DNA from 3 places in the Vibrio sp. 1401 genome. Region 2 is predicted to be linked to each of the others. Evidence: predicted binding sites of a transcription regulator. Region 2 holds the regulator's gene; each other region holds the start of a gene.
The links. Region 2 encodes PurR, which represses purine synthesis genes. Its sites were predicted from a motif close to TNANGNAAACGTTTNCNTNA; they were not measured.

Region 1 (11,085 bases), on a different contig from region 2:
TTAACCCGAAAATCACGTTTACGAACAACACTGGTCAAGCGATCCCTGGCGGTACTGAATTCCAATTCGATATCCCAGTATCTGCACCGGACAACGCGAAAGACCAATCAGGTGGTGGTTTGAAAGTGATTGCTTCTGGACATACTCGAGCAAACAACATTGGTGGCTTAGATGGCGTAATGCACCGTGTGTCGTTCTCTCTACCAGCATGGAAAGACTTGCCAGCGGGCGGCACTTACGAGCTTGATATGGTTTACTACCTACCAATCTCTGGTCCGGCTAACTACTCAGTGATTTCTGGTGGTAAAGAGTTTGCGTTTAAGTTTGAACAGCCAGATCTACCAATTGGTGACCTAAATGCGGGCACGGGTGGTGGTACCACTGAACCAGGTACGTGTGATACGACAGGTTTAGTGACATACCCAGCTCTGCCACAAACGGATTGGGCAGGTAATCCAAGCCACGCTAACCAAGGTGATAAGATCATCCACAACGGTGTGGTTTACCAAGCGAACTGGTGGACAGCGGCTGAACCGGGTACAGATGGTAGCTGGTCAACGGTATGTAACATCTAATTATTATGGATTATTTGTTATAGCCTAATGTTTACAGGCACTTAAACAAAAGCGCACGATGACTATCGTGCGCTTTTTTGTTGTGATAGTTTGTCGTTTAATCGAATTGGTAACTTTCGGGTATGACGACAATACCTTTGTCTGAGATTTTAAATCGCTTCGCATCTTCAAGTTTGTTGATGCCAATTTGAGTATGTGGCGGAATACGAACATGTTTATCAACTATGCAGTTGACCAACTGACTTCCTTCACCAACTTCTACGTCATCAAAAATGATGGAATCGACTACCGTTGCACTATCTTGAATGCGTACATTAGAGGAAATAATGGAGTGCTGTACCGAGCCTCCGGAATTGATGACACCGGTAGCAATGATGGAGTTAATAAAAATGCCTTCATTACCCGTGGCCGACGATACAGTACGAGCTGGTGGAAACTGCGGCTCGTAAGTACGAATCGCCCAATTAGACTGATAAAGGTTCATTGGCGGCACAGGTTCTAGTAGATCCATATTCGCTTCATAGAAGGAATCAATGGTACCCACGTCGCGCCAATAGCAATCTTTATCGACGCGCCCTTTACTTCCACAGAATTGATAAGCGTAAACGGATTCGGTATCAATTAGCTTAGGTATGATGTCTTTTCCGAAGTCATGGCTTGATGAATCGAGTTTTGAGTCGTCTTCGAGTGCTTCTTTTAAAACATCCATATCAAAGATATAGATTCCCATGGAAACGAGGCTTCTGGTTTTGCTTCCTGGAAGGGTAGGTGGGCATTCTGGTTTTTCTATAAATGAAGTAACTAGCCCGTTTTCTGCGGTGCCCATTACACCGAATGCTGAAGCATCCTCTACGGGAACATCCATACAGGCAACGGTGAGCTTAGCACCTTTCTCTTTATGCTCTTCAAGCATTGCGGCGTAGTCCATTCGATAGATATGATCGCCGGATAACACAACCACATACTTTGCATCATTTCGCGATAGCAACCACATGTTGTGATAAATCGCATCGGCGGTTCCTTCATACCATGCACCACCTTTGCGCATTTGTGGTGGAACAGCAGTAATGTACTCGCCTAGCTCTGGATTGAATATCGACCAGCCGTCTCGTAAGTGTTTTTGAAGTGAATGAGATTTATATTGGGTTAAAACAAGGATCTTGCGTAAACCCGAATGTAAACAATTGGTTAGTGTGAAATCTATAATTCTATATTTTCCGCCAAAAGGTACGGCTGGCTTGGTTCTGTCATCGGTGAGTGGGCTGAGTCTAGACCCCATCCCTCCTGCTAAAATTACGGCGAGTGCGTCTTCCATAGTATTCCCTTTCCCTTTTCTGACATGCATCAAAACGGTGCTAACCTGAAGGAGGTGGTATGCAACGCAGAGGTTTTGAAAAGCATGTGCTAATGTGCTTATTAGTGAAAAGTCTACTACAAGAATCGAGCCATAGAATATCTCCTTAAAAATCAAGGAGGTTAAAATTTCACTGTAAGACAACTGCACCATATTAGTGAAGCGCTAAATAGCCCGTGCATCAAATTGGCGCAAAATTGTAGAAAGGAGAAGTCAACAAGTATAGATTTACAATGTAAAGTGGCGACAAAACAAGAAGATAAATAGGTTTTTCTAGCTTAATAACTATGGCTAAACAAGGCTTAGGGTTAGCGTCTTAACTCTAAAGGTCTAAAACAGGCGCGTTGATGTAAGGCAGGAGAGCTTTGTATCAACAATTCAAGAGTAGAAGGCCTGAGACAACTCTTTTCACAGTTGTTGAGAGTGAGTGAGTGGATAGGTAAGTAGACCACTCACTCAATGAATATGCTCACTTCACTGATAGCGATACGTTATCACTGCACTAAGAGAGACCGACGATATTTCCTTCATCATCAAGATCTAAGTTCATAAATGCGGGTTTATCAGGTAAGCCTGGCATCGTCATCACGGTACCAGATAATGCATAAACGAATCCTGCGCCCGCACACAAGCGCAGCTCGCGGATTGGGACGGTAAAACCAGTTGGTGCGCCTTTGACTGCGGAGTCTGTGGTTATCGATAGTGGTGTCTTCGCGATGCAAACCGCTAAGTTGTTAAAGCCTAATTGCTCAAAATGTTTGAGCTGTTCAGTCGCGATAGGAGTCATTTCTATATTGGTTGCTCCATAGCCCGCTTCACATACTGCCATGAGCTTTTCGAGTAATGATTGCTCTTTGTTGTATAACGGACAAAACTCTACAGGCGTGGTACACGCATCAATAACATGTTGAGCTAGTTCCGTTGCGCCTTGTCCGCCTTGCGAAAAAGCGGTGCTGATGGCTACTTTAACTTCGGGATTAAATTGGTGAATCAGCTCTTCAAGAGCTTTAAGCTCTTTCACACAATCTTGTGGAAACTGGTTAATGGCAACGACAGCAGGTAAACCGTATTTATGAACGTTATTTATGTGCCATTTTAAATTTTCAAACCCAGCCTCCAATGCTGCTTGGTCCGGATTAAAAATGGAATCTGGAATAGCCATACCTGGGCGTAAATCGTAGTGTCCAGAATTCGCTTTGAGGCCGCGTAATGTTGCTACGATCACTACACAGTCCGGGGCTTTGTTGGCGGCAGCAGCTTTAATGTTACACGCTTTCTCAAATCCCATATCCGAACCAAAACCGGCTTCAGTTACCGTGTAACCTGACAGTTTTAGCGCAATATCGTCCGCGATAATGGATGAATTTCCATGGGCGATGTTTGCAAATGGACCTGCATGGATCAACGTAGGAACACCTTCTAGAGTTTGCATCAGTGTTGGTGCAATCGCCTCTTTTAGTGTTACTGCCATTGCTCCTGCAACTTGTAGATCTTCCGTAGTGACGGGGTTTCCGTTCAAATCGTACGCTACGACAATTTTCCCAATACGTTGACGTAAATCTTTTAAATCTTTGGCTAGTGCAATTATAGCCATTAACTCGGAAGCAGCTGAAATATCGAACCCTTCGTCACGCTCGAAACCATTGATGGTTTTTCCTGCATCATTGAGGCCAATTTTGACTTTACGTAGTGCACGATCATTATGGTCCATCACTCGTTTCCAAGTAATACTTGCCGTGTCGATTTTAAGTGCTCTTAACCCGGTGCGTGATTCAAAGGCATCATAACCCTCGCGTTGCTCATGGAACAAGCGAGCGTCAAGAGCGGCTGAAGCAAGGTTGTGCGCCGCTGTCACTGCGTGAATGTCACCAGTAAGGTGTAAGTTTAACTCTTCCATTGGAGCTACTTGAGAATAACCGCCGCCCGCTGCGCCACCTTTAATACCGAAGACGGGTCCCATCGAAGGTTGCCTTATACATGCAATAACAGATTGATTAAGCTTTGCTAAACCTTGCGCCAGGCCTATCGTCGTAACGGTTTTTCCTTCGCCAAGAGGAGTCGGCGTGATCGCAGTGACGAGTACAAGTTTACCGTCATCATTTGCTTTGAGTCGTTCCAAACATTTTGGGTGGACTTTGGCTTTGTGCTTCCCGTGAGTGTCATACTCTTCGGGTGATAGTCCTACTTTTTCCGCGATAACATCAATAGAAGAAAGTGGTGTTTTTCGGCAAATTTCGATATCTGACTGCATGGAGAATCCCCAAAGTGGTACTCAGGTAGCGTTGAAAAACTACCTGAGTTATAACGAGTATTATTGTGAGGCAAAGGTCTGCTTGGTGATGGTACTGTTTCGGTTAGGCTTGTAAAGAGTTTACTGCTTCGTATTGTGCGACATACTAACAAAATCTACTCGTTACAGTGCTAGACAAAAACAAAAAGGCCACCAAATGGTGACCTTGATATATTTTCAGCTTTAAAGCTGTCGTTTTAACGATCCCAATAAGTCTCTTCTAAGCTATCTTCTCGTTCAGGAAGCGCTCGCGATAGGCGAGGAGAGTGCTGCGTCAACACTTCATAGCTTACTCGGTTTGCGTATTTACAAATCTGAGAAAGAGAGGAGTAGGTTAAGCATCGTACTTCGTGCTTTTCTGAGTTAGGCACTTCTTTTTGGTGGAAAGAGTTTGCTGCCATGTCATGCAGTAAGGCTGAAAGGGCTGCATCACCTGCACCATTAGTGTTCTTAATCTCTAATGGTCCACCAAGGTAAGGGCCGATGTGAGAGTAGACCTTCATTGGGTTTTGACAGTCTTCTTTACGCATCGCACGACTAAACTCGTACTGGTTAAAGGCTTCGAGGGAGCTTTCAAGGATGTCGTGTGTGGTTTCTCGTTTTACTTTCTCGTCGGTGTAACCAGCCATGTACAGACCATTTGGTCCTGCCGTACAAAGTACGAGATCAACCCATTCAAGTGCTTTATCAGCAGCTGCTAGCGGCTCTGTTTCACCTGTTAGCGCCGCACCTTCTTCTTCATTCATAGCGACAACAGAAATGTTTTCGCGAATGTATTCTTGCCACCACTGTGCGTTACCTTCGATAACGTACTTCGTCCCTAACGTAAGTACAACAGGGACATCGTGCTTCTTAGCAAAGTCGATCGCTCTTTGTACCGCTTTAGGCATTGGATCTTCTTCTTTACCACGCATTAGGTAAGAAGAAACAACCAGGGCTGATGCTTTCTCAAAGATCTCTTCAGGAATGCTTTCCGGAAGTAGTTGATTCATATGACCTTCGTTGATAGCAAATGTACGCTCACCGTCTTGAGAAATTAGGGTGTAGCAGCGACCAATAGGGCCATCTACCGTTTGTAAATGGTTAAGGTTCATGCGTGAAGACGTACGACAAAGGTAGCGATAAGCAAAAGAACCGACTTGAATGTTCTTAGACATCACACCGAGCAAAACGGATTTGCTGTCGGCTAAAACTGAGTAGTTGTGAAGAGTATTGCCAATAGTGTCACCTGGGTATTGGTGTGTGATCAGGCCTTGCTCAACCAGTTCTTCGTAAAGTGCATCTGCTTTGCTTTCTTCAAGAACGAGCGAATGTCCTTTACTCAGGTTGTATTTCTCTAAAAACGCGTCATCTACACGTGCTTCGATATCTACAATGGTTTGACCGACACCAACAATAGTTGGGCGATATAGCTTAGGTGCCTGTCGGATTTGGTTTACTAATGGATCTCGAGCGTGAGTTGGGAAGTAGTGTTTAGATTTACGCTGACCAGGAAACTTCATGCTTGTTCTTGAGTGAGAAAAAAAAGAGGCGGGATTGTATCACAAAAAAATGAAAATCGTGGCGATTTATTACAAAGAAGTCAGCTCGCTGAAAAAATCAGCGAGCTGAGTAAATAGCAACCAAAGCAGCTGCAATTTATGACGCTTGTCGTATTGCAATGGGTTGTTTTTTAAACTTGTTGCTCAGCAGCGCCCGGAAAGAGCCTGCTCCGCGCTAACTAAATTTACCCGCGTTACTTTTTCACTTCAGTTGGCTCAACGTAAGCCTTGGTACCCCAAAGTGGGACTGTCGAAAGGCTATGCTTAAAACTACCATCGGTCTCTTTTGTTGTATAAGACAAGTAGAGTAAGGTTTGGTTATCGGCATCATAAATACGGCGAACCTTCATTGTTTTGAAGAAAATGCTTTTTGACTTCTTAAATACAATTTCACCGGACTTACTCTTATCTATTTTTGCAATCATTTCCGGTGTGATTTCGCCAGTCTGACGACATGATATTGAGCTATCACTTGGATCTGCTAAGCTGAAATCCGCTTCGATAGAGGCGATGTGACATGTGACACCTGTTACCACCTCGTCTTTCAACTCACCGACTTTGATGTCTTTCAAAGTAAACCAACCGAGCCCCACGTCAGCAACATCGTTATCTGAACAACCAACTAGAGTAGTAGCAAGCAATGCACTTAACAGCATCTTTTTCATTATTTTTGTCCTTAACTAGGAAAGATATTGATGAAATCTATCAGAGGTTTGCACCTAAAACAAAATTTAGCCACGGAAAGGTCTATGTGCGCTAGGTTTGTTGCGGGCTTCATGCTAATGTACTGCTCTAAACGAAGGTATCAAGATGAATGAACAACAGTTAGCCAGTATCGAGCGTAAAAATACATGGCTGTATGATCTGGTCGAAGTTGAATTTCCGACACCAGAGAGTTTGAAAGGGCGCGATGTCTATTTCAAAACGCTAGAAAAAGCAACGTATCAAGTAGTCGACAAAGACACACTACTGGAAAGTGACTCTGAATTTAACCTCGACGATATTTTTCTGGTCGATTTTCATCGACTGACCATTATGTTCTCTATCTTGCAATCTCAGCGCTGGGAACAGCAGTATGATAAAGATATGATCATTGAATATCTGACACAGATTATCCTCACGCCAGATTTTGAATTATATGTTGGTTTTAAATCTGGAGTCCCAATTGGTGCTGCTATTGTTAGCCATCTCGAAGGAAATACACTCATCTCTGATGTTGCTGTTTCTGAATCAAAATACAAAAGCTCGTTTGTGGCTGATCTGGCTAAAAGACTAAGCACCGAGCAAAAACTGTTAGACTCAGTGGTTATCGAAAACTAACTTACACATCAATGTGCATAAAAAGTAAAGCAAGATGACGTTGGGTGATCTTGCTTAGAAAAACTGTAATTGCTCCCTTCTATTTCCATGAAATGCCAAGCTCGTCGTTTCAACAATCCCAAACTCAAATAAGATTAATCCAAACATTCTTAAAATCAGCTTGGGCTTGAGCCTTTAAGACGTCTGGAGATGGCTATGGCAATTACCAATATTAAGTGCGTGATATTTGACTGTGATGGTACGTTGGTCGACAGCGAAAGACTGTGTTGCCAAGCGCTCGTCAATGTATTTAACCAGCATGGGGCTGAGTTAACGATGGAAGAGTGCGTTTCTCACTTTAAAGGAGGAAAGCTCGCTGACATCCTTTTAGATACTAAAGAATTGAAAGATATCAAAGTTCCAATTGATGTTTTAGAGCCGCAATACCGAGAAGAAGTCCAGTCTCTTTTTGTGCGTCACTTACAGCCAATGGATGGCGCAAAACGATTAATTCAGTTTTTGGATTCGCATAATATCGAATATTGTGTGGCGTCTAATGGACCTAAAGATAAAATTGAATACGCTTTGGAGTTAACCGGTTTACTCGATGCTTTCCGAGGCAAAGTGTTCTCGGCATTCGATGCGAATAGTTGGAAGCCTGAGCCCGATTTAATCATGTACAGTGCTATGAGCATGGGCTTTTTACCAAGTGACTGTCTTTATATTGATGACACGCCTAAAGGAGTCGAGGCGGGACTAAACGCCGGTATCAAAACGGTGCAGTTATTTAATGGTGAAGCTATCAATCGTGTTGATGACGAGCGTGTAATTCGCATCCATCATTTAGATGAATTAAAAGAGCAGCTGTGTGGCTGCTCTGTTTGACCTATTAATGGCAAACCGGACTTAAGCTGTGGATGTGCTTAAGTTTAGACTGTAGGTAAGGCGTTTGATGTAGACATTGGATAGATGAGAAGTTTTTTGTATGAAATCCGCAAGCAGCGCATGTGAATTTCTCGCCATCCGATGAAATGAGATATTCATCTCCTTGGCAGAGTGGGCAATTCAGGTTCTCTATGTCTTTTGTGTCTTTGTAATTATTCATATTGTTTTCCAGCAGCAAATTGGAATTGGCAAGATCAAGCATAGCGGAACGCTCTGTTTAAGAACATTATTTCATCGGGTACAGCGAGAACTTGAGATTCACTTCAAATATCCACTTGGATGTCGTAGAAAATATCGAAGGTAATAGTTGAACACGGTTTAAAGAAAAGGGCTCCCTAAGGAGCCCTTGTTGATCATAAGTTCCACAACGTTATGCGGTGCGGTAGCGTTGTAATATCTCACCAAGAGAAACGGAGGCTTGCGTGAGATTAGCGACGCCAGCGGTAGATTGCTCCGCCACTTCTCTGATTGTGCTTGATTGACTACGAATTTCTGAAAGTTCCGATGCAATATCGTTAGCAACTGCGCTTTGTTCTTCAGCAGATGTGGAAATCTGAATGCTCATGTCCATTAATGAGCGTGCTGACTCGGCAATAGAGGTAACATCATGGCCGATTTCATCAATAAGCTGGCTGCTGGTTTGAGCTTGCTGAACGGTTCGGTTGGTGATTGAAGCAATGTTCTGACTCTCTATTTGAAGCTTCTCAATCATGGCTTGGATCTCTACTGTTGCCTGTTGAGTTCTGCTTGCTAATGTACGTACTTCATCGGCAACCACTGCAAATCCACGACCTTGTTCACCAGCACGGGCTGCTTCGATTGCTGCGTTTAGTGCCAACAGGTTAGTTTGTTCTGAAATGGCGTTAATCGTTGTGATCACGTCATTAATCTGCGTCGTATTCTCGTTTAAATTGGTTACTGACGTAGAGGCTTGTTCAATATAGCTAGATAACGTCTCTATCTCGCCAATCACGTTTTGTACACGGCTTCTGCTTAGTTCGATCTTCTGGGCATCTTGGTCTGACTGCGTCGTTGCTTGTTGAGAAATACTTGATACCTCCTTTGCAGAGGCTGTCATTTCTTCCATTGCCGTCGCGACTGAATCAAGCGTTTGATATTGATGAGATATCTGGGTTTCACTCAACTGCATATCTTTTTCGAATGCAGAAGATGTCTCGCTCAACATCGTTGCATTATTTTTAACACTATTAACCAGTTCACTTAAGGTATCCATAGACTTGTCTAGCGCACAGCCGATGGTACCGAATTCATCTCGACCTGGATGGAAACCAAGGCGAGAGGTTAAGTCACCGTCACCAATTTTTTCGGTTGTTGTATATAAAACCCACAGAGCTCCTCCGATAAACGTTGCCACCCAGTAAGAGAATAGGGCAAAAGGAATACCCCATAAGAAGCTGAGTAATAGTGACGATAGAGCTGATGATTTTAACGATTCGTATTGTGTGGACACATTTTGAGTCAGCTTAATCACTTCTCCAGAATGCAACTTGGCATAAGCGGTCACAGACCCATCGACAAAAGAACTCTCGCTTACGCGGTTCGATTTCGATACGCCGTCAATTTCTGTAGCGCGGTTTGATTGAGCATCAACGATACCAGAAAGCTTCGCTTCGCTCGCCGAGATGGCTTGCTGCTCAAATTGTTGTATTTCATTGAAGTAGCGGCTTCCAGCCACTGAAGTGAGGGCTACTAAAAACAGTAGGAATATCACCCACATTTTGTCGTTGATAGACATCTTGATAAACAGCCTGTCTATCGTTCTAAACTCAACTTCTCTCATTTAAAGCTCCATTAGAGATAAAAGATATTGACCAAATCTATTGCTATATCGAAACAAAATATGCGAAGTTAATCAGCAAAATATGTAACGAATACTAAATTTAGTTTAAGAAATGAGATCTAAGGACGCCTATAACAGTATGTTATATCTTTAAATTGACATGAATGTTGATAAAAGAGTCATTTCTCTAAAGTGTTAAGCGGATATGAAACTTAATTGCAATCGTTTACTTTTGATTATGCTCATAGGTTTTTAAATCTTTACTTCTCGCTGTCATGAATGTGTCATATAAAGACTATAAAAAGGAGTTGCTGATGTGGATATGGCAAGAGTCAGGCCGTCAGCAAGTAAAAGCAAGAGAGCTTAAAATAAAGGAGGTCACAATGAGCGACCAATACCAAAACGATGAGAGCCTAGAGCTGCTAGATGCGCTTGAAATTGGCATTATCTTGTCGGAATACGTTGGCTCAGACAACGAAGCCGAATAGCGGAACACTCTCATCTCGTCGTAATTGACGTTATACTAGGTTCATGTCACACCAAGCCCTAGAAGCCAAAACTGGCGTCGAATGAACTTTCTAGCCCACCTGCATATCGCAGAACACAGTAACAGCCATTTATTGGGAAACTTGCTTGGAGACTTCGTAAAAGGAGATCCAAGCAAGCTGTATGATCGCGATATCTCAAATGGCATCAGATTACATAGATTTGTTGACCGTATTACTGACCATCATCCAATCGTCAACGAATGTAAGCCTCATTTCACTGGTGTTGCGAGACGTTTTGCACCTATCGCTTTAGATATGTTTTGGGATCATTGCCTCGCAAAACACTGGAACGACTTTCATTCCGTGTCTCTCGAACACTTTGTAAAAACGGCATACGAGAGAGTAAACCGAGAGGTTCATGAACATTTGCCGCCACGTTTTTTGGTGCTCCACAGCAGAATGTGGCATGGCCGATGGCTTCAATCCTATCAAGATCTAGACAATATAGAATTTGCACTACATCGGATGTCGCAAAGAAGTCCTAGAATGGCAGACTTAACCACAACATTTAAAGTGATTGAAAGTGATTACACCGAATTAGAAGAGAAGTTCTCGTCACTTTATCGAGATGTTTTGCGCCAGTCGTATGATTTTCAGCAACAGCTTAATGACTCAACTCAATGAGATAGAAAAGTAGTATGGCTTTAGGGGCTCTGGTAAACTCTGCGCTCCAAAAATAATGAGGTTACACATGTCTGTTAATTTTGCTGATTTAGGCATCGAACAAAAGCT
Region 2 (11,085 bases):
CTATTAGCGAGATAAGTCAACCTTGGGATAAATACTCACCTAAAGCGCGTTACTTAGAACAAACAGAGCTTTATTGGCATGAGTACTTGGGCAGTATTTGGCAAAGGTTGCGTGATACTGTCGGCCAAACACCAATGGTTGAAGCAAACTAGTATTATCTTGAAGCCACAAAAAAGGAGAGCCGAAGCTCTCCTTTTTCTTTTTACGATTGAGTTATGTTCCAACTAGTCACCAGCAAACATATAGCCTTCGCCGTGTACCGTTACAAAAATCTGTGGGTTCTTAGGATCGAACTCCATTTTTGCGCGCATACGTCGAATAAGAACATCAATGGTGCGGTCATTCGGCGCATCCACTCGATGGCTGATCATGTTCAAAATACGCTCACGACTTAACACCTGGTTAGGATAAGACGATAATGCCACCAAAAGTTCATACTCTGCTTTAGTTAGTTTTACTGGCTCACCGTTGCGGCTAAGTGCGCGACGTTGAATGTCGAATGTCCACTCCCCAAAGCGCACAATGTGCTCTTCACTGGTTTCATTCGCTTTCGAGCTGCCACTGCGCGCTGCTGAAATACGCCACAGCAAGTTTTTAACGCGAACTAACAGCTCTCTCAGTTCAAAAGGTTTTGTCACATAATCGTCAGCACCCATTTCTAGGCCTACGATTTTATCAATGCTATCCGTGCGTCCTGTTACTAATATGATACCAATATCCGATTGGCTACGTAACTCACGAGTAAGCATCAGGCCGTCTTCACCAGGCAGGTTAATATCCAGCATGATCAGGTCTACATCGCCCGCTTGCAAAACTTCACGCATTTCTGCGCCACTCTCTGCTTCGCTGACTTGGTAGCCCTCATTTTGGAAATATCCCGCAAGCTTACTACGAGTTACAACATCATCTTCTACGACTAATACGTGATAGCTCATTTACACCACTTTTCTGTCTTCTTATTATCCAAGACGTATTCTATTCATAACTAGTAACATTTCTAGTCATAGATACATTAAAACGCAAGATTTAGCGTTTTTATTGATTCAAAACAAGCTTGCCCATTGCTATTAATAAACGGTCATTTTTGACCATAAAACATAACAATTATAGTTACTGCTATTCATTTTAATTGATTACACTTAGGGGATATCCCTAATTGACTTTGTGATGCATGACTTGAAGCATCATTCAGGAGCCCAAAATGCAAGAAGTGAAAGCTTTTAATGAAAAACGCGCTGAAATTTACTGGTGGTTTTCGAGCTTGTTCGCAAAAGAACTAACAGAGAAAGAATTGGAAGCCTATCACAGTGTTGAAATTCGCAGTTTTCTCGCAGGTTTAGGTGAAAATGAGTCGCTAAAACCAGCCGTTGATAGCCTAGTTGATGCGCTGAATCGGTTACAAGATCGTGAAGATGCACAACTAGAGCTTGCAGCTGACTTTTGTGAACTGTTTTTGAAGACAGAAAAATACGGCGCTCTTCCTTACGCATCCATGTACATTGGTGAATCAGGTTTACTGAATGACAAGCCAGCTGAGGAAATGGAAAAGTTGATGGCTGAATTTGGCGTTCAAGTAGACGAAAACCTAAAGGAACCTGCGGATCACTTAGCCGTTGAGCTCGACTTTCTCGGGAACATGATTATCCGCTCAAACGAGCTTGAACAAGAAAAACACATGGAAGAAGCCTTCGTTAAACAAAACGACTTTATCCAGCAACAATTGATGTCTTGGTTACCTCAGTTTTCAGACAAATGTAAACAATTCGACGAATTTGGATTTTACTCGAGTGTCGCGAAACTATTAGTTGCATTTTGTAAACTAGACAGCGCCTACCTTCTTGGTGAATAATTGCCGCCTATTTTTAGGGAGCCTGCCTATCGGGCTTCCTGTATGCCTGAAAGTGACCAATTGTAAGTAACTTGGGTATAATATTCGTTTGCCTTAACTTAGCGCAAAGACGCTTGGTTATTTAGCAGTCAAAATGTGACTTCAAATACACAAATCTCTTGCTGAAAACATTGCTAGTCAGTTCACATAGGGCTAAAATGTGAGCGCAAACGATTAAATATGATTTATATGTAAACCGCTGAAATATAGCGGTTTTTGTGTTTTCTTAACAGGTTGATGGCAATTTCTCATCAGATAGAAAAAAGATAAAATTCATCGACCGATGCTGCTACGTACCCTTTTGTCGCACTTGGATCAACCGCTGCCGAGACACTTAGCGCCAATTTTATATTGCTAGGTGTGAAACCATTAGAGCATCAGGTACATCCAATACGACATATTTCAGTAGCTCGATACAGGACACCATTTATGGCCACGATAAAAGACGTTGCTCGCTTAGCCGGCGTTTCCACTACGACAGTTTCGCACGTTATCAATAAAACGCGTTTCGTTGCAGAAGCAACGCAAGAAAAAGTAATGAAAGCCGTTGACGAGCTGAATTACGCGCCAAGTGCCGTTGCACGCAGCCTAAAATGCAACTCAACTCGTACGATTGGCATGTTAGTAACTCAATCAACTAACCTATTTTTCTCAGAAGTGATTGATGGCGTTGAGAGCTACTGTTACCGCCAAGGCTATACTCTGATTTTATGTAACACAGGCGGGATTTACGAAAAACAACGCGATTACATTCGTATGCTGGCTGAAAAGCGCGTTGATGGCATCCTAGTGATGTGTTCTGACTTAACCGAAGAACTAAAAGAGATGCTTGACCGTCATGCGGACATTCCTAAAGTGGTCATGGATTGGGGCCCAGAGAGCTCACAAGCAGACAAGATCATGGATAACTCAGAAGAAGGTGGCTACATTGCAACCAAACATCTGATTGACAATGGTCATACGGATATCGCTTGTCTAAGCGGTCATTTTGAAAAGCTTGCTTGCCAAGAGCGCATTGCAGGTTTCCGTCGCGCAATGAGCGAAGCGAACCTAGCTGTAAATGAAGACTGGATCCTTGAAGGTAACTTTGAATGTGATACGGCCGTATTAGTTGCAGATAAAATTACCGCAATGGACAAGCGCCCGACGGCGGTATTCTGTTTTAACGACACAATGGCTCTAGGCCTAATGAGCCGCTTGCAACAAAACGGGATCAAAATTCCTGAAGATATTTCAGTGATCGGCTACGACAACATCGAGCTTGCGGAATACTTCTCTCCACCGCTAACGACTATCCACCAACCTAAACGTCGTGTTGGTAAAAATGCATTCGAAATTCTACTTGAGCGTATCAAAGATAAAGAACACGAAAAACGAATTTTCGAGATGCAACCTGAGCTTGTAATTCGAAATACTGTGAAAAAAATGAACTAAATTTCACTGTATTTAACCGTGTTAAATAAGCGCTCTACAGGGGCGCTTATTTTTTTGGAAAAATTAAGCATTCTCTAATACTTCACACCACTCTAATAACAATTGACTAACGTTAACTCCCTGTTTTATATAAATGTAATATATATTAAGAACTCCTTTTCAAAGGCCAATTTGCACCTTTCCATATGCAAAATAGAGCATTCAATCTATCATTTTTATTGAACCGAAATCACACTTTTAACGCTAAACCGTGATGTTAATTCAATATAAGAAGTATGCTCATTGTGTCACGCACAGGGCAAACCATTCGAAAGAGTGGGACGCAAAGCCTCCGGCCTGAACCATATTACGATATGGAAGGTAGCGGGGTTACCGATGGCAAGTGTGTAAGCAATGACTTTACTCTGTAATGACATTGTTTTTACGCATGTTTGCTACTCTCTCGGACCTGACTTTTGGTGGCGTAATATTAATTACACCGAGATAACAAAACATGGATAAACCGATACTCAAAGACTCTATGAAGCTATTTGAGGCACTTGGTAATATCAAGTCGCGCTCAATGTTTGGTGGCTTCGGACTATTCGCTGATGAAACAATGTTTGCACTAGTGGTAAACAATCAGCTTCATATCAGAGCAGACCAAAAAACTTCATCTGACTTCGAGAAACAAGGGCTAAAGCCTTACGTTTATAAAAAACGTGGCTTTCCAGTCGTTACAAAGTACTACGCTATTTCCAGCGATTTATGGGAATCAAGCGAACGCTTAATCGAAGTAGCGAATCAATCATTGAAAAAGGCAAAGCTTGAGAAAGAACAGCAAGCAAGTACAAAGCCTAACCGTTTGAAAGATTTGCCTAACTTACGACTGGCTACCGAGCGCATGCTAAAAAAAGCCGGCATCGAATCCGTAGAGAAGCTTGAAGAGGAAGGTGCGCTTAACGCCTATAAAGCGATAAGAGATACGCACTCTGCAACCGTCAACATTGAGTTGCTATGGGCACTAGAAGGGGCTATCAACGGCACTCATTGGAGTGTGGTACCTCAAGCTCGCCGAGATGAGTTGATGAACGGCCTCCAATAAAAGTCGGCCTAAAAACTATCTTGTAAAACCGCAGTCTAATCTGCGGTTTTTTTGTGAAATTTTTTCGGTTTTCCTACTGTCTTATTACATATATCCCAAATTGGAATCAAAATTATGAATAAGAAACTGATATTAGGTCTCATCCTACTAGCGGCTATCGTCTTTTTAGGTATTAACTTTGGCCAGTATTTAACCTTAGAGAATGCAAAAGCCCAACAAGAAGCACTAACTACATACATCGATCAGAATTTTGTATTCTCGGCTGCGATTTACTTTTTTACCTACATTGCAATTACCGCTTTTTCTATCCCAGGAGCGGCAGTAGTCACCTTACTTGGTGCAGCCTTATTTGGTTTTTGGACAAGCTTGCTACTGGTTTCTTTCGCTAGCACTATGGGGGCAACACTGGCCTTCTTGAGCAGCCGATACTTATTGCGTGACTGGGTACAAAACAAATTCGGAAATAAACTCAACGCAATTAATCAAGGTGTCGAAAAAGACGGAGCTTTTTATCTATTTTCCTTGCGTCTAATCCCTGTATTCCCTTTCTTTCTAATCAACTTACTGATGGGCTTAACGCCGATGTCTGTAGGTAGATTTTATCTCACTAGCCAAATAGGTATGCTGCCAGGCACAGCCGTATATCTGAATGCAGGTACTCAATTAGCAACAATTGAAAGCCTATCGGGCATTGTTTCACCCGCAGTATTAGCGTCTTTTGCGCTATTGGGACTATTTCCAATCATCACTAAATGGGTTATGAATAAAGTAAGGCCGACACCAAGTCAGCAAAACTCGTAATTGGTGAAGTGGGTATTTTGATGAAAATATTTATCGCTAAAAACCCAGCAGAAGCACACATTGTATGTGAGCTGCTTAAAGTGGAACAAATTTACTGTGAAGTTCGTGGAGAAGGTATTTTCGGCTTAAAAGGAGAACTGCCGTTTGGTGATGATACCGATCCTTATGTGTGGCTTTTTGACACTGCACAAAAGATGAAAGCTGAAGAAATAGTAAAAGCATATCGAAAACAATCCGATAGGCATGAGTATCAAGATTGGCAATGCCCAAAATGTCATGAAATAAACGAAGGGCAATTTGGTGCATGTTGGCAATGTGGATATCAACTAGGAGAGCTATAGCGGCTCTCCTATTCAGTGGATGCACTCAGTTTTAAGCACATACAGCTTGCTGTTTAATAAACTCGATGGAGTGTTGATTGAAGTCTTCTGGACGCTCTACATTGCATACATGACCACAATTCGGGATTTCTCGTAGAATGCTGAGCTTATGTGCTGCAACCATTTCTTTGACAGGTTTAATAAACATGTAATCCCTGTCGCCCATTAAGTAAAGAGTCGGAATGGGTAACTCTCGATCTTTAAAATATTTCATTAACGGATTTACATCAGCGGCAAGAATAAACCAACGTTTAAATTCTTTTTGGCAAAGCTTCTTGGCTTCGCGAATAAAAAGGTGGCGAGATTCTCGTTGGCTTCTTTGAGGCATAACAATATAAGCGAACAGTTTGTAGAGCCACATGTACGGTAGGATATGCTTACAAAAATTACCTAATTTCACCAATATCTGAGAACGAGTGTTAAGCCTTGTGACAGCACCGCCGAGCACCATCGAACGTACGCGCTCTGATGACAATTCAGCAAGGTTTCGAACAATAATAGTACCAAGCGACATACCGACAAAATGAGCGGATTGGATCTTTAAATGGTCCAATACTTTCAAAATATCTTGGGTAACTTCCGTAAAGGTATAACGGCTAGCAATGAGCTCTTTAAGTAACTGATTTGACTTTCCATGACCTCTTAAATCGATCAGCAATAAGTTAAAGTGTTGCTTGTAAGCTTTAATTTGCTTGAACCAGATAGAAGAGCTACCACCAGCACCGTGCACAAATACAACCCACTCATTACTAGTAGGGTGCAAATAGGTTTTATGAAAAAGTAGCGGCTGGGTCATATTGAGTATCAAAAAGATCGTGCTATTGAGTAAAAAGCCATCCTACCACACTCCCCTTACTCAAGATAATAAAGGCACCTCATTCGGTGCCTTTCGTTACAATTTTAAGTCAAACTAACGCTGAGTGGTAAAGCTGCAAATAAGATTCTGCGGCCTTTTGCCAACAAAAGTCTTGTTGCATCGCGTGCAACTGTACTTTATTCACTTCAGGCTCGTTTTGAGCGTAGAGCAACAGTGCCCTTAGCATCGTTAACAACAATGCCTGCGGTGTCGGTTCGAAAAAAACAAACCCCGTTGCTTCAGATGGGTTTACATCATAATCGCTAACGCTGTCCTTCAAGCCACCAACACCGCGTACTATCGGTAATGTCCCATAAGCCATACTATAGATTTGGTTTAAGCCACATGGTTCAAACTCAGAAGGCATCAAGAAGAAATCAGAACCCGCTTCAACGATATGCGCAAGTTCATTGTCATACGCTTCTACAAAGGCAAATTGGCTAGAAAACTGCGCGGCAACCTCTCGTAACTGAGCGGCAAGAACAGGGTCTCCGGTCCCAACGACAACTAGCTGAACATCGTGCTTCAAAAAATCGGCCAAAGCAGGCAACAAGTAATGAACGCCTTTCTGCTGGGTCAACCGACAAACCATACCGAACATAGCTACATCTTTTTCGGGCAAATTTAGTCTTTGTTGTAATGCTTTTTTACAAGCTTTCTTCCCTTGCGACATACTTTTCTGGTCGGCGCAGTAATTAACCGGCAAGTAGGTATCCGTTTCCGGATTCCAAGCGCTGTAATCACAACCATTCAAGATGCCGACTAAGTCCTGCGCACGTTGCTGAAACTCCCAAGCCATGCCGTGACTGCCAAGCTCTGTTTTTAGTTCCTCTGCGTACGTAGGGCTAACCGCGTTTATCTTATCTGCATTCATTACACCAGCTTTAAGCATCGTAATATGCGTTGCACTCACCGCAGCATCGGGAACGTTTCTACAATGAAACTCTGGCAAACACTGCACGTCTTCATAACTAAATACGCCTTTAAAGACCGCATTGTGAATTGAAATGACGCTTTTAGTATGAGCAAAAAACGGATCATTGCCATACCTGTGCTTGAGCAAAAATGGAACAAGACCTGTGTGCCAATCGTTCGCGTGTATGATATTAGGTTGAAAGGCGAGCTTGGGTAACATATCGAGACATGCTGCACTAAAAAACGCAAAGCGCTCGCCGTTATCAGTATACGCTTGGTTGTTCTCCGCATACATTGATGGTCGATTGAAATACGGCGGACAATCAATCAGGTAAACAGGATTTTGACCTAACATGAGCCGCAAAACTCGATACTCCGTATGCGGCCATGATGTTAATTCTGTTTCTAATACAACTTCTGCGTCTGCGAGTTTATCAATACTGCTGTACGCAGGGATGGTAATTCTTACGTCTTGCTGTAGGTTTTGAAGGGCTTCCGGTAGTGCCTTGGCAACATCTGCCAAGCCACCACTTTTAATGAGTCCTTCAACCTCAGAAGCTACAAACAGAATAGATAAGTTGTTAGTAGCCAACTCGAGCTCCTTTCGGAATAACAACAATGCCCTCCTCAGACACGTGGAAGTGTTTTTTATCTTCTTGAAGATTCACACCAATCTGAGTACCAGGAGCAATATCGGCATCCTTGTCGACAATCACACGACGTAAAACACATCCTTCGCCAATTTTTACGTCACCAAGAAGTATACATTCGCTGATATCGCAAGCAGAAGCAATATTACTGCGAAAACCAAGCACCGACTTTTCGATTCTTGAGCCTCTAACATAGCTGCCATTACACACTAAACTATCGATTATCTGCACACGACCATTATCAGAGTCGGTAAATGTCGCAGGTGGCAATGGTGGGTAGTAGGTATGCAATGGCCATTTACGGTTGTACAGCGAAAATGGTGCATCTTTTTCTAGCAGATCCATATGCGCTTGCCAGTACGCATCAATAGTTCCGACATCACGCCAGTACACCTCTTCTTTTTCGCCACTGATTTTGTTGGTACTGAAGTCATACACGAACACATCACCTCTAGGGAACATCTTTGGAATGATGTCCTTTCCAAAATCATGTGATGAAGCTTCATTATCCGCATCTTCGACCAACTCTGAGAACAGTACCTGAGCTTCAAAAACATAGTTACCCATTGAAACTAAAGCGTAATCAGGGTCACCAGGAATCGACTTCGGATTTGCTGGTTTTTCTTCAAAGCCAATCATACGGCCTTCGCTATCCACTTCGATAACCCCAAATTGCGACGCCTCTTTTAGTGGCATGCGCAATGCAGATACCGTCAGAGAAGCCTGCTTTTCTGAGTGGAAGTTCAGCATTTGTTTGATATCCATCTTATAGATATGGTCAGAGCCAAAAATACAAACTTGCTCTGGTTCCTCTAACTCCATAAAACGCAGGTTTTGATAGATCGCGTCCGCCGTCCCTTCGTACCAACGTTTACCAGTACGCATTTGAGCGGGAATAGGATCGATAAAGCGGTCTGTAATGCCGTTGATGTTCCACCCCTTTTTTAAGTGATGGAATAAAGATTGAGATTTAAATTGGGTTAGGACGTAAATGCGCATCAGATCCGCATTAACAAAATTGTTTAGAGCAAAATCGATCAATCGATAACTACCACCAAACGGTACCGAAGGTTTACTGCGAGATTCCGTTAAAGGTCTCAAACGAGAGCCTTCACCGCCAGCAAGAATCATTCCCAAAACACCAGCCATTTTTTGTTCTCCATATCGTTATAGCTTGGATTTGGTACTCGCTTGAATGAGTCATACTCGGGGAGTCAAGCGAATACATTTAGCAACCGTCTCTGAGTTTCTGTGAACTCTTACAACACGGATAAAAAAGCTACGGCACTTCCAGTATGCAACGTCCACTCTTTCCTTATTTTTTGACGCAAACAATGCACACAGTTGCACTAATTTTTGTAATAAATTATCTAAGCGGGTTCTAAATTACAATTTTTAATACGCCATTCTGTGTACCATACAGCTCTTGCGTACTCAAGACGATATCTAGATCACACATGGAAAAGCAAACGATTACATTGTGAAAACAATTTACGAACGGATTCACTACACCGCCGATTTTTTAGCCCAATGTATAACAAATATGTGAATGCAAAATGAAAGTTACAACGAATATTTTTTACATAAAAAATACATCAGCGACTACGAAATATTGATACTGGGATCTTCTCGCGTCAGCAAAACTCAGTCAAAGCAGCAAAGATCTATACGAACAACACAGTGGCCTTTACGCAAAAACAAAACGCAAAAAAGGCAGCGATATCGCTGCCTTTTTACATTACTTAGATCGTACGTTTTTATGCTTTCGCTTTTTTACGCTTATCAGTGACTTCCCACTTACCGTCAACAAAGAGCGCTGTCCAACCAGATGGTTTGCCATTCTCTTCCGAACGAACGTAGTTCTCTTTTGTTTTGCGACTAAAGCGTACAACTGCAGGACGACCATCAGGATCTTCTTGCGGTGCGGTCGCTAGGTATTTGAACTTCTCAGGTAAACGCTCTTCAAAACGTGCCAGTTCAGCAACCAAAGGAGCACGTGTCTCGCGCGATTTCGGGAAGTTGCTTGCCGCCATAAATAGACCTGAAGCACCATCACGAAGTACGAAATACGCATCTGAGTTTTCACATGGCAACTCGGGGAAATGAACAGGATCTTCTTTCGGGGGCGCGACTTCGCCATTCTTCAAGATCTTACGAGTGTTCTTGCACGTTTCGCTCGTACAATCCATGTATTTACCAAAGCGACCGTTCTTAAGCACCATATCAGAGCCACATTTGTCACATTCAACAACTGGACCATCGTAGCCTTTTACTTTGAACTCGCCGTATTCAACAAGGTAGCCTTCACAGTTCGGGTTATTACCACAAACATGCATCTTACGCTTGTCATCAATCAGGTATGCGTCCATCGCTGTTTCACAGATCGGACAACGCTTTTTAGCACGAAGAGCTGCGGTTTCAACGTCTTCTTCTAGAACGTTAATAATACCTTCTTCGTCACCCAAGTTGATGGTTGTCTTACAACGCTCTTTTGGTGGTAACGCGTAACCTGAACAGCCTAAGAACACACCTGTCGAAGCAGTACGGATGCCCATTGGACGGCTACACGTCGGACACTCGATATCCGTCATGACGATGTGGTTTAACTTCATACCGCCTTCTGACTCATCCAGCTCCGCTTTTTCAAGATCGCCAGTAAAATCAGCAAAGAAGTTGTCTAACACAGCTTTCCAGTTCACTTCACCTTCAGCGATTTGGTCCAATTTCTGTTCCATACGCGCAGTAAAGTCGTAGTTCATCAAATCGTTAAAGCTGTCATCAAGGCGGTCAGTAACAATTTCACCCATTTTTTCAGCGTAGAAACGGCGCTGATCAACTTTCACGTAGCCACGATCTTGAATCGTAGAAATGATCGATGCGTAAGTCGACGGACGACCAATGCCTCGTTTCTCCAGCTCTTTAACCAGTGCTGCTTCAGTGTAGCGCGCAGGTGGCTTTGTAAAGTGCTGTTTAGGGTCAAGTGACTCTAAGCTTAGCTTATCGCCAAGTTGTACCGCTGGAAGGATTGTATCCTCGTTTTTGCCCATTGGACGCTGTACACGAGTCCAGCCGTCAAA
Region 3 (11,085 bases), on a different contig from region 2:
GATGCTTGGTTGTTTAAAAATGAAACACCAAATGATTTGCTCTACTTCGCTAGAGATGACGATTTTATCGAGCTATCTATTCAATACTATTTCTAAAACAAAAGGGCACAACTAAACGGCAGATTAACTAAAGATGACATTTTTGACGTTTTTGTGCTCTTTTTATTCAATAACCTCTTCTTTTCGTAATTCAATTTGGCATTGGTGCCCGGTTTGGCTACTATGTACAGCTATCAAAAAACCAATCACTCCCTTATGGACACTACCTACAGGTAGATGAGGAAACGATGCAACATCTAGAAGAGATCATTGCTAGCGCGAGCACTGCAATTGAAGCTGCCGAATCGCTAGTCGCACTTGATGAAGTGCGTGTTCAGTATCTGGGTAAAAAAGGTGAGCTAACTGCTCAACTTCAAAGCCTAGGCAAACTACCACCAGAAGAACGCCGTGAAGCTGGTCAAGAGATCAACAAAGCGAAAGGCGTAGTTCAGCAAGCTATCGCAGCTCGTAAAGATGCACTACAACGTGCAGAGCTAGAAGCGAAGCTAGCAGCAGAAACGATCGACGTGACACTACCAGGTCGTCGTATCGAGAACGGTGGTCTACACCCAGTTACTCGTACTGTTGAGCGTATTGAGAAGTTCTTTGGCGAACTTGGCTTTAACACAGAGTCTGGTCCAGAAATCGAAGATGCATTCCACAACTTTGATGCGCTAAACATCGCAGCTGATCACCCAGCGCGTACTGACCACGATACTTTCTTCTTCAACCCAGATTTGATGCTTCGTACTCACACGTCAGGCGTACAGATCCGTACGATGGAAAATGGTAAACCACCATTCCGTTTCATCGCACCAGGCCGTGTATACCGTAACGACTACGACCAAACGCACACGCCAATGTTCCACCAAGTGGAAGGCATGCTGGTTGATGAGAACGTAAACTTTGCTCAGCTGAAAGGCATCCTGCACGATTTCCTATGTAACTTCTTCGAAGAAGAAGTAGAAGTACGTTTCCGTCCATCTTACTTCCCATTCACTGAGCCTTCAGCTGAAGTAGACGTGAAAGGCAAAAACGGTAAATGGTTAGAAGTACTAGGCTGCGGTATGGTTCACCCGAACGTGCTACGTAGCGTAGGTATCGATCCTGAAAAATACTCTGGTTTCGCATTCGGTATGGGTGTTGAGCGTCTAACAATGCTTCGTTACGGCGTGAACGATCTACGTGCGTTCTTCGAGAACGATCTTCGTTTCCTAAAACAGTTCAAGTAATCCAGAGGGTTCATCAACATGAAATTCAGCGAATCATGGCTTCGTGAGTGGGTAAACCCTGCGGTTACTACTGACGAGCTAACTCACCAAATTACAATGGCCGGCCTAGAGGTAGACGACGTTCTTCCTGTTGCTGGTTCTTTTACTGGCGTTAAAGTCGGTCACGTTGTTGAATGTGGCCAACACCCAGATGCAGACAAACTGCGCGTAACTAAAGTTGACGTGGGTGAAGAAGAGCTTCTAGACATTGTTTGTGGCGCACCTAACTGTCGCCAAGGTCTGAAAGTAGCAGTCGCAACAGTTGGTGCTGTTCTTCCAGGTGATTTCAAAATCAAAAAAGCGAAACTACGTGGCCAGCCATCCCACGGCATGCTTTGTTCGTTCACTGAACTAGGTATCGACGTTGAGTCAGACGGCATCATGGAACTAGCAGAAGACGCAGTAATCGGTACTGATTTCCGTGAATTCCTAGGTCTAGACGACGTAACAGTAGACGTAGACCTAACGGCAAACCGCGCTGACTGTTTCAGCATTCGTGGTCTAGCTCGTGAAGTTGGCGTACTAAACCGTGCTGACGTGACAGAGCCATTAGTAGAAGCAGTTGCCCCTTCAATCGACGATAAAGTGTCTATCGAAGTGAAAGCGCCTGCTGCGTGTCCTCGTTACCTAGGTCGTGTTATTAAGAACGTAAACGTTCAAGCTGAAACACCACTATGGATGCAAGAGAAACTGCGTCGTTGTGGTATTCGCTCTATCGACCCTGTGGTAGATATCACTAACTACGTTCTTCTAGAGCAAGGCCAACCAATGCACGCATTCGATCTAGCGAAGATCGAAGGTGGCATCGTAGTTCGTATGGCTGAGCAAGGTGAGAAGCTAACACTTCTTGACGGCAGCGAAGCAGAACTAAACGCAGATACACTAGTAGTAGCGGACCACAACAAAGCACTTGCAATCGCAGGTATCTTTGGTGGTGAAGAGTCAGGTGTAACAACTGAGACTAAAGACGTTTTACTAGAGTGTGCATTCTTTGCACCTGACCACATCCGTGGTCGCGCTCGTAGCTACGGTCTGCACACTGATTCTTCAATGCGTTTCGAGCGTGGTGTGGATTACGCACTACAAGTGAGCACAATGGAGCGTGCAACTCAGCTTCTAGTTGAGATCTGTGGTGGTGAAGTAGCACCTGTTGTTGCAGTAGAGTCTGAAGCAGACCTACCTAAGCCAAACAAAGTTGCTCTACGTCGTACTAAACTAGACAACCTACTAGGTCACCACATCGCTGATGCTGACGTAGTAGAAATCCTAGAGCGCCTAGGTTTGACTGTTGAAGCTTCTGAAGAAGGTTGGGTGGCAGTAGCGCCAACATGGCGTTTCGATATCGCTATCGAGCAAGACCTGATTGAAGAAGTTGGCCGTATCTACGGTTACGACAACATTCCTAACCAAAACCCAGCAGCAGCACTTAAGATGCACAACCACGTTGAAGCGGATCTTCCACTGAAACGCGTTCGTGATCTTCTTGTTGACCGTGGTTATCACGAAGCAATCACATACAGCTTCGTTGAGCCTGAGCAGCAAAAGCTAGTTGTACCTGGTGTTGAGCCTCTCGTACTTCCAAACCCAATTTCTGCAGACATGTCAGCAATGCGTCTTGGTCTTATCCAAGGTCTGTTGAACACGGTTGTTCACAACCAGAAGCGTCAACAGCCACGCGTTCGTCTATTCGAATATGGCCTACGTTTCATCCCATGTGAATCTGCAGAAAACGGCATGCGTCAAGAGCCTATGCTTGCAGGTGTTATTGCTGGTACTCGTGGTGAAGAGCACTGGGATATCGAAACCAACACTGTTGATTTCTTCGACCTTAAGGGCGATCTAGAAGCGATTCTAGAGCTATCTGCGAACGAAAAAGCGTACTCTTTCGCTGCACTGTCACCTGAAAGCAAAAAAGCTAACCCAGCACTTCACCCAGGTCAATCTGCGGCAATCATCGTAGACGGCAAAGAAGTGGGCGTGATCGGTACCGTTCACCCTGAGCTTGAGCGTAAGTTCGGTCTAAACGGTCGTACTATCGTATTCGAAATCGAATGGTCTGCAATTAACAGCAAAGTGATCCCAGAAGCGGTAGCACTTTCTAAATTCCCTTCAAACCGTCGTGATATCGCGGTAGTAGTGGATGAAGCTGTTGCATCTGGTGACATTGTTAACGCTTGTCTAGAGCAAGGTGGCGAGTTCCTTAAAGATGCAAAACTGTTCGACGTTTACGTAGGTAAAGGCGTTGAAGAAGGTAAGAAGAGCCTAGCAATCGCTCTGACTCTACAGTCACTTGAGCGTACGCTTGAAGATGCAGATATCGCTGGTGCGGTTGACGCTATCGTTGCTCACGTTTCTGAGAAGTTTGGTGCGTCTCTACGTGACTAATCTCGCGTAACGTATCTTCTTAAGAAATGAAAACCCTGCCAGTTTGGCAGGGTTTTTTTATTTTTAGGATTACCTTATCGTTGTTCAAGTTCCTTACTGCTCGCACCACCCCTCATTATTTTAAAATACTAGACCAAACTAGGGATGGCCCTTACCCGAGATTAGGAACGTATTGTTTTTCAGCTAATACACGCTAACGATAGCTTATTGGCGGTTAGGCAGCGAGTGAGAGGGTATAGCTAAGCAGAAGAGGCAGCGTAAGAATGCTGAAAAAGTTGCCAAATAGTACCATTGACGCCACCTTCATGGGTTCTATATTCAGTCTTTCCGCAAATAGGTAATTCATGACGGCTGGCGGCAGCATTGTGAAGAGCACCATCATTTGCAATTGCATCGTTGGAAGGGGAATTAACCAATAAATAAGTGCAAAAGCGACAGCACCAGTTGCCAGTGACTGCACGGTACACAACACACCAATCTTTAAACCGTCCAACCGTAAATGACACATTTGTGCCCCCAGAGATAAAAGCATCACGGGTACGGCCGCTTGCCCAAGTAGAGCAGTGGCTTCGTATAAAGGCGCCCATGCACCCACATTTGACACGTTGAGAAACAGAGCCAACGACGCTGCTAAAAAGATTGGCATCTTGACTATTTGCTTAAAAGGGTTGCCATGACTAAGCAGCATTACGCCTAAGCTGATATGCAAGCATGCTGACACGACAAATAAAAGCACTGCTGACGACAGCGCAATTTCTCCAAACGTATAGGTAAACAAAGGAATAGCTAGATTTCCGCTATTCCGAAACATATGTGGTGGCGCCCAGGTTTTAAACGAGAGTGACGTCCATCGACATACCGGGATCATGAGTAGTGCGGGAATTAAAACCGCAACAATTGCCGCCAAAAGAAGCGGCCCCTGATTTGAATCGAGCGGCATGCTAACGAGTGACGAAAATACCAGTGCTGGCGTAAAAACCTCAATATTAATGCGGTTTATTGGGCGAAAGTCAGGCTTGATGTAACGACCGACCAAATAGCCAACTCCGACAAGAGCAAAAACAGGGAAAAGAATATTTATGATTTGATTAATCATGGTCGCCTAGAAGCAGTGTAAGAAGCTAATGAGGAAATACACGAACTTCCACATTATCAATCTTTATATATGGCGTCATCGTTAAACAGCGAGAAGCGTGGGTTTAATCAAGCTTTCAAAGCACAGTTGCAAAGTACAGGTGGTCATACCTTTTAATCTAATTGTTACGTATCGAGTTACATACAAATCACTGAATTTACGACAAGTTCTATGTCAAGTGTCTGTTAAATAACCAATATCTGATATTTTTATTAAATAGTGTTTAATGTTGATATTTAAACTACTTTTAGTTTTATAATCTGGATGTTTTTCCTGATAAAGATGAAACAAAAACAAAAATATCAAATTTCTGGCGTTTAACAATAATTTACGTAGTGCTATTCCTTTTGTTCGCCAAGAAAAAAGTTGGCGAAAATCATAAGCTTGTCATACACTTCCTGATGTAACCCCGATATGTTGTTGAATTGGTAGGGTAAAACTGCTCTGGCGCTACACTAACGTAGCATTGTTTAACATAGCTTTGAGGAAAGTTTTATGGCGCTCACAAAAGCCGAACTGGCAGAAAACCTGTTTGATAAATTAGGATTTAGTAAGCGGGACGCCAAGGAAACGGTGGAAGTGTTCTTTGAAGAGATTCGTAAGGCACTGGAAAGTGGCGAACAGGTAAAACTGTCAGGTTTTGGTAACTTTGATCTTCGTGACAAGAATGAACGACCTGGTCGTAACCCGAAAACTGGTGAAGATATTCCAATTACTGCTCGACGTGTAGTGACTTTTCGCCCGGGTCAGAAGTTAAAAGCTCGTGTAGAAAACCTGAAGAAAGTACAGTAAGCCGAATAAATGGATCACGCTAAGGCGTGGTCTTTTTTTGCGTAAAATTCGTGTGCATACAAATGAAAACCACCGCAATGCGGTGGTTTTTCTGTTTATGAGAGACGCTTAATGATATCGGTTACGCCGCTTCTAGATGCGTTGTTAAGTATGGTTGCCATGCTTGTTGGTACAAGTTCTTAGACTGTGTACGCATGTTGCGAATAGAGGCAAGCTCTATTTCGCTTAGCTCACGTTTTTCCAACATCGCTTGACGTTCTAGTTTCTGGATTTTTTCGTATAGGTCGTGTTCGGGACCGCTTTTTACATCTGCGATTGCTTTCAAGTGCAGTTGAACTTCGGCTACTAGGTTTGTTTTTGGTAAACGAACGAGCAAGTTCAAGTCTCTATATCCTGAAGGGCCAGGTTTTTTGAATCGATTTTTTACTTTCACAATAGTTGTTTCACGCTCTAACGTTTCATAAATGGAGACTAAGCTCGCGACGTCTTCAGCTACAATCGTTGCACGTGCTAGGTCAGTAATACGTTCAACTTTCCCATCTAACTCTAAAGCTATCTTTTCTTCTGCTCGTTGTTTGGATTTCACGCCTGCGAAGTATGGCTGAGCGTCATTAAGAAGTGCGGTACTCTTACAGATAGTTTCAAGTTCAAATTGTGCTTGGTGAGCTTTGCTGTAAAGGATGTCGAAGTCAGAATATGGCTGAGTTGGTGTGGTGTCGATTGACTGAATGCCATATAAACCGCTAAGGCTGTGTTTAAAAAGTTTCGAACAAACTTCGTTTTGGCTGGTTGAACGATTTTGTTCGCCACTAGGCGCAGGGGTAATTGGAAGTGCGGCAAATGCCGGTGCACGGCTAAGTACCAAAAGCATCAATGCTGTAGTACGAAGAAATAAGCTCATTCACTCTCCTTAACTTGCTTGTACTTAGAAAATAGGGAACATAAAGGTCGCTAAGTTCGGCAAATCAGGTACTAACTTATAAATGGGGCCATTACGAAAGATTCCAAGGTTTCAGTTTTATCTTGAAGTAGAATCGTGCGTTAGATCACCATTTCTCTTTTCTTTATTCTGATTATCAGATAAATGCGCGTCTCCTATGAGACCGATTACATCCTATCACCGCAGTATTAACCAAAGATGAACGGCATAGACAAATTGAAAAAAAACGTTAGTCTTACCTCTCAAAATGAAAACAGCCGACAAGTAGAAAGTAAAATGAGAGACCAAGAATTTTGGCATAACAAATGGGCCAGCAATCAGATCGGATTTCACTTGGAAGATGTAAACCCGCTATTACCAGTATATTGGAAACACACTAATCCAAAGCGTGAAGATAAAGTGTTAGTTCCTTTATGTGGAAAGTCAGAAGACTTGATTTGGCTAGCGATGAAGCATGATTCGGTTGAAGGTGTTGAGCTAAGCCATATTGCTGTGCGTGCCTTTTTTGCTGAACATTTTTACACGCCAACGGTAACGCCTCTTAATGGCATGCACGAGCTTTATCAATTTGATGAGCTCTCTATTTATACTGGGGACTTTTTCACTGCACCAGTATCTCAAGCCGATATCATTTATGATCGCGCCGCGTTGGTTGCTTTACCGCAAGATATGCGAGAGGAGTATGTAGAGCGTCTCAAGCAACTTTTGAACCCAGGCGGTCGTATTTTGCTTGTTACACTCAACTATCCTCAAGAAGAGATGGCGGGGCCTCCATTTAGCGTGCCGGTCGAAGAGATTGAGCAGTTATTTTCAGGTTACAAAGTTACTTGTTTGAACGTAGATGAAGCTGACGAGAATCATCCTAAAATTGCGAAAAAAGGCTTAAGTCGCTTCTCTGAAGAAGTGTACTTAATCGAGAGTGAATAGGCTCTCTTCGGTTTGGAACACGAAATAGCGCAGCAATTTGAGCTGCGCTATTTTTGTATGAGTGGTTCGTATTTAATAAATGATATTCACTTTTGAAGCACTTTCAACAGCATCTTGAACGGCTTCTTCGGTGGTTTTTCGTCGCGTAAGGACAACACCTAAACGGCGGCGACCATCGATTTCTGGCTTACCGAATAGACGAACTTGTGTTTGAGGTTGAGCTAAAGCTTTGCTTAGGTTTTCAAAGCGAATGTTTGTGGAAGTTCCTTGTCCAAGAATAACAGCAGACGCAGATGGGCCATATTGCACAATATTATTAATTGGCATTCCGGTAAACGCGCGCACGTGGAGAGCAAACTCAGACATTTCCTGTGAAATCATTGTAACCATACCCGTATCGTGAGGGCGAGGAGAGACCTCATTGAAAATGACTTTATCGCCTTTAACAAATAGCTCTACACCAAAGATGCCGTAGCCACCGAGCGCGTTTACCACTTTCTCAGCCGTGTATTCAGCTGCTTTTACTGCGTTTTCTGACATAGTTTGCGGTTGCCATGATTCGCGGTAGTCGCCATCTTCCTGACGATGACCAATTGGAGCACAGAAATGCACACCGTCAACGGCTCTGATGGTCAATAAAGTGATTTCGTAATCGAAGTCGATAAAACCCTCCACGATAACGCGACCTGCACCCGTACGCCCGCCTTCCTGAGCGTAATCCCATGCTTTTGTAACGTCGTCTTCGGTCTTGATAACACTTTGCCCTTTACCTGAAGAGCTCATCACAGGCTTCACCACGCACGGAATACCCACATGCTCAACCGCGGCTTTGAAGTCTTCAAAGTTATCTGCAAAACGATAAGGTGAAGTCGTCAATTCCAGTTCTTCTGCTGCCAAACGTCGGATACCTTCACGATTCATTGTTAGCCTGGTTGCCTTAGCGGTTGGAACAACATTCAGTCCTTTTTCTTCAAGCTCTACCAGTTTGCCGGTTGCGATGGCTTCAATTTCTGGTACGACGTAAGTAGGTTGTTCCTTCGTAATAACTTCTTCTAAGGCGTTCCCATCTAACATGTCGATAACATAACTACGGTGAGCGACTTGCATCGCTGGAGCATTGGCATAGCGATCACAAGCAATCACTTCTAAACCAAGTCTCTGGCATTCAATGGCGACTTCTTTACCGAGTTCGCCAGAACCTAAAAGTAATACACGGGTAGCATTTGCGCTAGTTGCAGTGCCAAACATAGTGTTCCCTTACAAAATAGAGTGATGAGACAGAAATTGCAGGAGATCATACTGAAGTTTTATGACAAAGCAAACGTTTGCTTTTGGTTTTTAGGTAATAAAAAAGCTCTACATGTTGTAGAGCTTTTTGTTGAATTTGTCGTTTATACGTTGACAAAACTAAGCGGAATATCTGGATTCAACGCTTCCAACGTTGATTGCGTATCGGCTAAGTGACTGATCTTACCTTCAGAGTTTTCTACCAATGCAGCGGCTTTGATGCTGTCAAAGGTTTCACCCGCAAGTAAAACTTGGATTAGCGCAACTTGTAGCGGTGGCAAGCTAGGATTAAACGCTGCATTTTCTGCATAAGCGCCTTGGAATACACGGCCGCTAGTCATCTCTAATGCTAAACCACTCAAGTTGTTGGTGTATGGAGAGTGGCTCATGTTCATCGCTTCAACTGCACTTTGGATGAGTGCGTCTTCATCATCACATGAGAATTGGTGTTTAACTTCTGCCATTAAGCCGGACTCGATACCGAGATCGTTTGGTCCAAAGGCTTCAGGCAGGTATTCATGAAGTGACTTTTCTTCGCGTTCTGGGAGCTGGATTTTAAGCTCGTTTGCGGTAGATAACTCATTCATGAACTGGCGGCAGTGACCACATGGGCTGAAGTTGATAGTGATATCCTTAACACCACGTTCGCCTTTCATCCAAGCATGGCTAATCGCAGACTGCTCTGCGTGAACCGTTTGACCCAACTGTACACCAAAGAATTCCATGTTGGCACCGAAGTAAAGGCGACCTGAAAGACCACGAACGATAGCGCCGACATAAAAGTCAGAAAGGGGAGCATAGGAGTACGCTGCGGCAAAAGGAAGTAGCGCAACACGAAGCTCTTTGTCTGATAGACCGGTAGCTGAAAGCAACTGCTCAAATTGTTGAACTGAAAGCGTAGCATCAAAATCATCAGCTTGGATGATAGGAGCAAGTTGTTTGGAAAGTGCTTCTGGAGCGCCTGCTAGCGCCTGTTCAATGCGACTTTTCATGTTGAATCCTTGTTATTGCATGGACAGTTATTCTATGTGAAAGATAGAAATGTTCCGTGCGTTAGATCACGATAAATAATGCAATTGATAATTCTGTTACATAATTAGAGTGAGCTCACACATGTATTCGATTGCACAGGTGTGAAGCGTTATCTCCGTCTCACAATTAACCATATCAGTATATATTCATATGACCAAGGAGCAGGAGTATGTTACTAACGCGACTTTTACCGCTATGCTACTTTATACCTACGTAATCTAGAGCGAGTGGTAGCATCTAGAATGCTAACGCTATGAATGTATATCTCGATCAAGTCCCTTCACGATATTACTGGGTGAGGTTGCTAGATAAGATAGGATTTTGAAAGGGATAAGTAAGAAATGGAAAGGCTACGGCCTGCCGGAAGGAGGGCAGACCGAGAGCGCTTAACTATTGATATAGCCAGACCGCCAAAGCAAAAAAACTTGGAGCCAAAATAGAAGTTATGATCCCACATAAAACCAATGCGAGTGATGAGAACGCGGCATCTATGGGCTGTTTCTCTGCACAAGTAGCGGTGCCTAGGGCATGAGAGACTGTACCCATTGTCAGACCACGTGCAATCGGGTGTTTAATTCCAATCAAGTTGTAAATTGGGTATGCCAAAATTGCGCCCAATAAACCGACAATCAGAACCAAGATCGCTGCAACGGCGGCTTCACCACCGAGGTGACTCGATATTTCCATCGCTATTGGTGTAGTGACGGATTTACCCACTAGACTCGCGATTAAACTGATATCCGCTTTGAAAGCGACTGCGATCAAGGTGGTTGTCATCATCGACATCACACTGCCTACTGTGCAAGCGAAAGTGATGATTCGCCAGTTTGCTTTAATTTGTGGTAGTTGTTCATATAGTGGATAAGCCAGAGCAACTACAGCAGGTTGAAGCAAAAAGCTAATTCCTTCGTTATCCGCATAATACGTTTCAAATGGCACATTTAAGTAAGTAAGCAAAGGAATGAGCACTGCGATACTGATCAGCAAAGGGTTTGCTAGAGGATTGTTCACTTTGATTGCGATTTGGCGAGCGATAAGAAAAACCACAATGGTAACAACTAACCACATATCAGTGTTTCTCCTGTAGCAAGTAATCTAGCAGCCAAGCGAGGCTGACCAGTACAATGAGTGAACCGCCAACCGCGCTAGCGATGATAGGGAGCGCATTCGCGAGTAGTAGGTCGAAATGCTGCATTAATCCGACGCTGATAGGAACGAACAATAAGATCATATAGCGGATAAATAGCGTGGCGCCCGGTTTGACCCAGTCGACTTTT

Region 1: a site for PurR is predicted at 4,247-4,266, ahead of R7Z77_RS17980 (formate--tetrahydrofolate ligase). Genes of this name have one in related genera too.
Region 3: a site for PurR is predicted at 8,803-8,822, ahead of purT (formate-dependent phosphoribosylglycinamide formyltransferase). Genes of this name have one in related genera too.

Annotation. Positions count from the first base shown of each region.
Region 1 covers NZ_JAWOWF010000040.1:3,259-14,343, reverse strand. The annotation lists gene R7Z77_RS17990 (chitinase C-terminal domain-containing protein) at 1-575, shown strand, start outside; gene glgC (glucose-1-phosphate adenylyltransferase) at 673-1,890, opposite strand; gene R7Z77_RS17980 (formate--tetrahydrofolate ligase) at 2,432-4,180, opposite strand; gene R7Z77_RS17975 (inosine/guanosine kinase) at 4,417-5,721, opposite strand; gene R7Z77_RS17970 (CreA family protein) at 5,955-6,425, opposite strand; gene R7Z77_RS17965 (flavodoxin) at 6,571-7,080, shown strand; gene R7Z77_RS17960 (HAD-IA family hydrolase) at 7,276-7,944, shown strand; gene R7Z77_RS17955 (methyl-accepting chemotaxis protein) at 8,375-9,805, opposite strand; gene R7Z77_RS17950 (hypothetical protein) at 10,120-10,293, shown strand; gene R7Z77_RS17945 (ACP phosphodiesterase) at 10,375-10,977, shown strand; gene R7Z77_RS17940 (DEAD/DEAH box helicase) at 11,045-11,085, shown strand, end outside.
Region 2 covers NZ_JAWOWF010000013.1:45,147-56,231, reverse strand. The annotation lists gene elyC (envelope biogenesis factor ElyC) at 1-152, shown strand, start outside; gene torR (two-component system response regulator TorR) at 225-935, opposite strand; gene torD (molecular chaperone TorD) at 1,202-1,849, shown strand; gene purR (HTH-type transcriptional repressor PurR) at 2,318-3,322, shown strand; cyclic di-GMP riboswitch class I at 3,610-3,699, shown strand; gene R7Z77_RS09135 (TfoX/Sxy family DNA transformation protein) at 3,816-4,406, shown strand; gene R7Z77_RS09130 (TVP38/TMEM64 family protein) at 4,521-5,207, shown strand; gene R7Z77_RS09125 (DUF2007 domain-containing protein) at 5,228-5,548, shown strand; gene R7Z77_RS09120 (alpha/beta fold hydrolase) at 5,580-6,383, opposite strand; gene glgA (glycogen synthase GlgA) at 6,493-7,950, opposite strand; gene glgC (glucose-1-phosphate adenylyltransferase) at 7,940-9,157, opposite strand; gene topA (type I DNA topoisomerase) at 9,766-11,085, opposite strand, start outside.
Region 3 covers NZ_JAWOWF010000002.1:53,074-64,158, reverse strand. The annotation lists gene R7Z77_RS01610 (hypothetical protein) at 1-96, shown strand, start outside; gene pheS (phenylalanine--tRNA ligase subunit alpha) at 288-1,271, shown strand; gene pheT (phenylalanine--tRNA ligase subunit beta) at 1,290-3,695, shown strand; gene R7Z77_RS01595 (AEC family transporter) at 3,910-4,791, opposite strand; gene ihfA (integration host factor subunit alpha) at 5,326-5,622, shown strand; gene R7Z77_RS01585 (phosphoribosylglycinamide formyltransferase) at 5,744-6,523, opposite strand; gene R7Z77_RS01580 (thiopurine S-methyltransferase) at 6,839-7,489, shown strand; gene purT (formate-dependent phosphoribosylglycinamide formyltransferase) at 7,562-8,737, opposite strand; gene cdd (cytidine deaminase) at 8,881-9,768, opposite strand; gene R7Z77_RS01565 (LrgB family protein) at 10,199-10,876, opposite strand; gene R7Z77_RS01560 (CidA/LrgA family protein) at 10,878-11,085, opposite strand, start outside.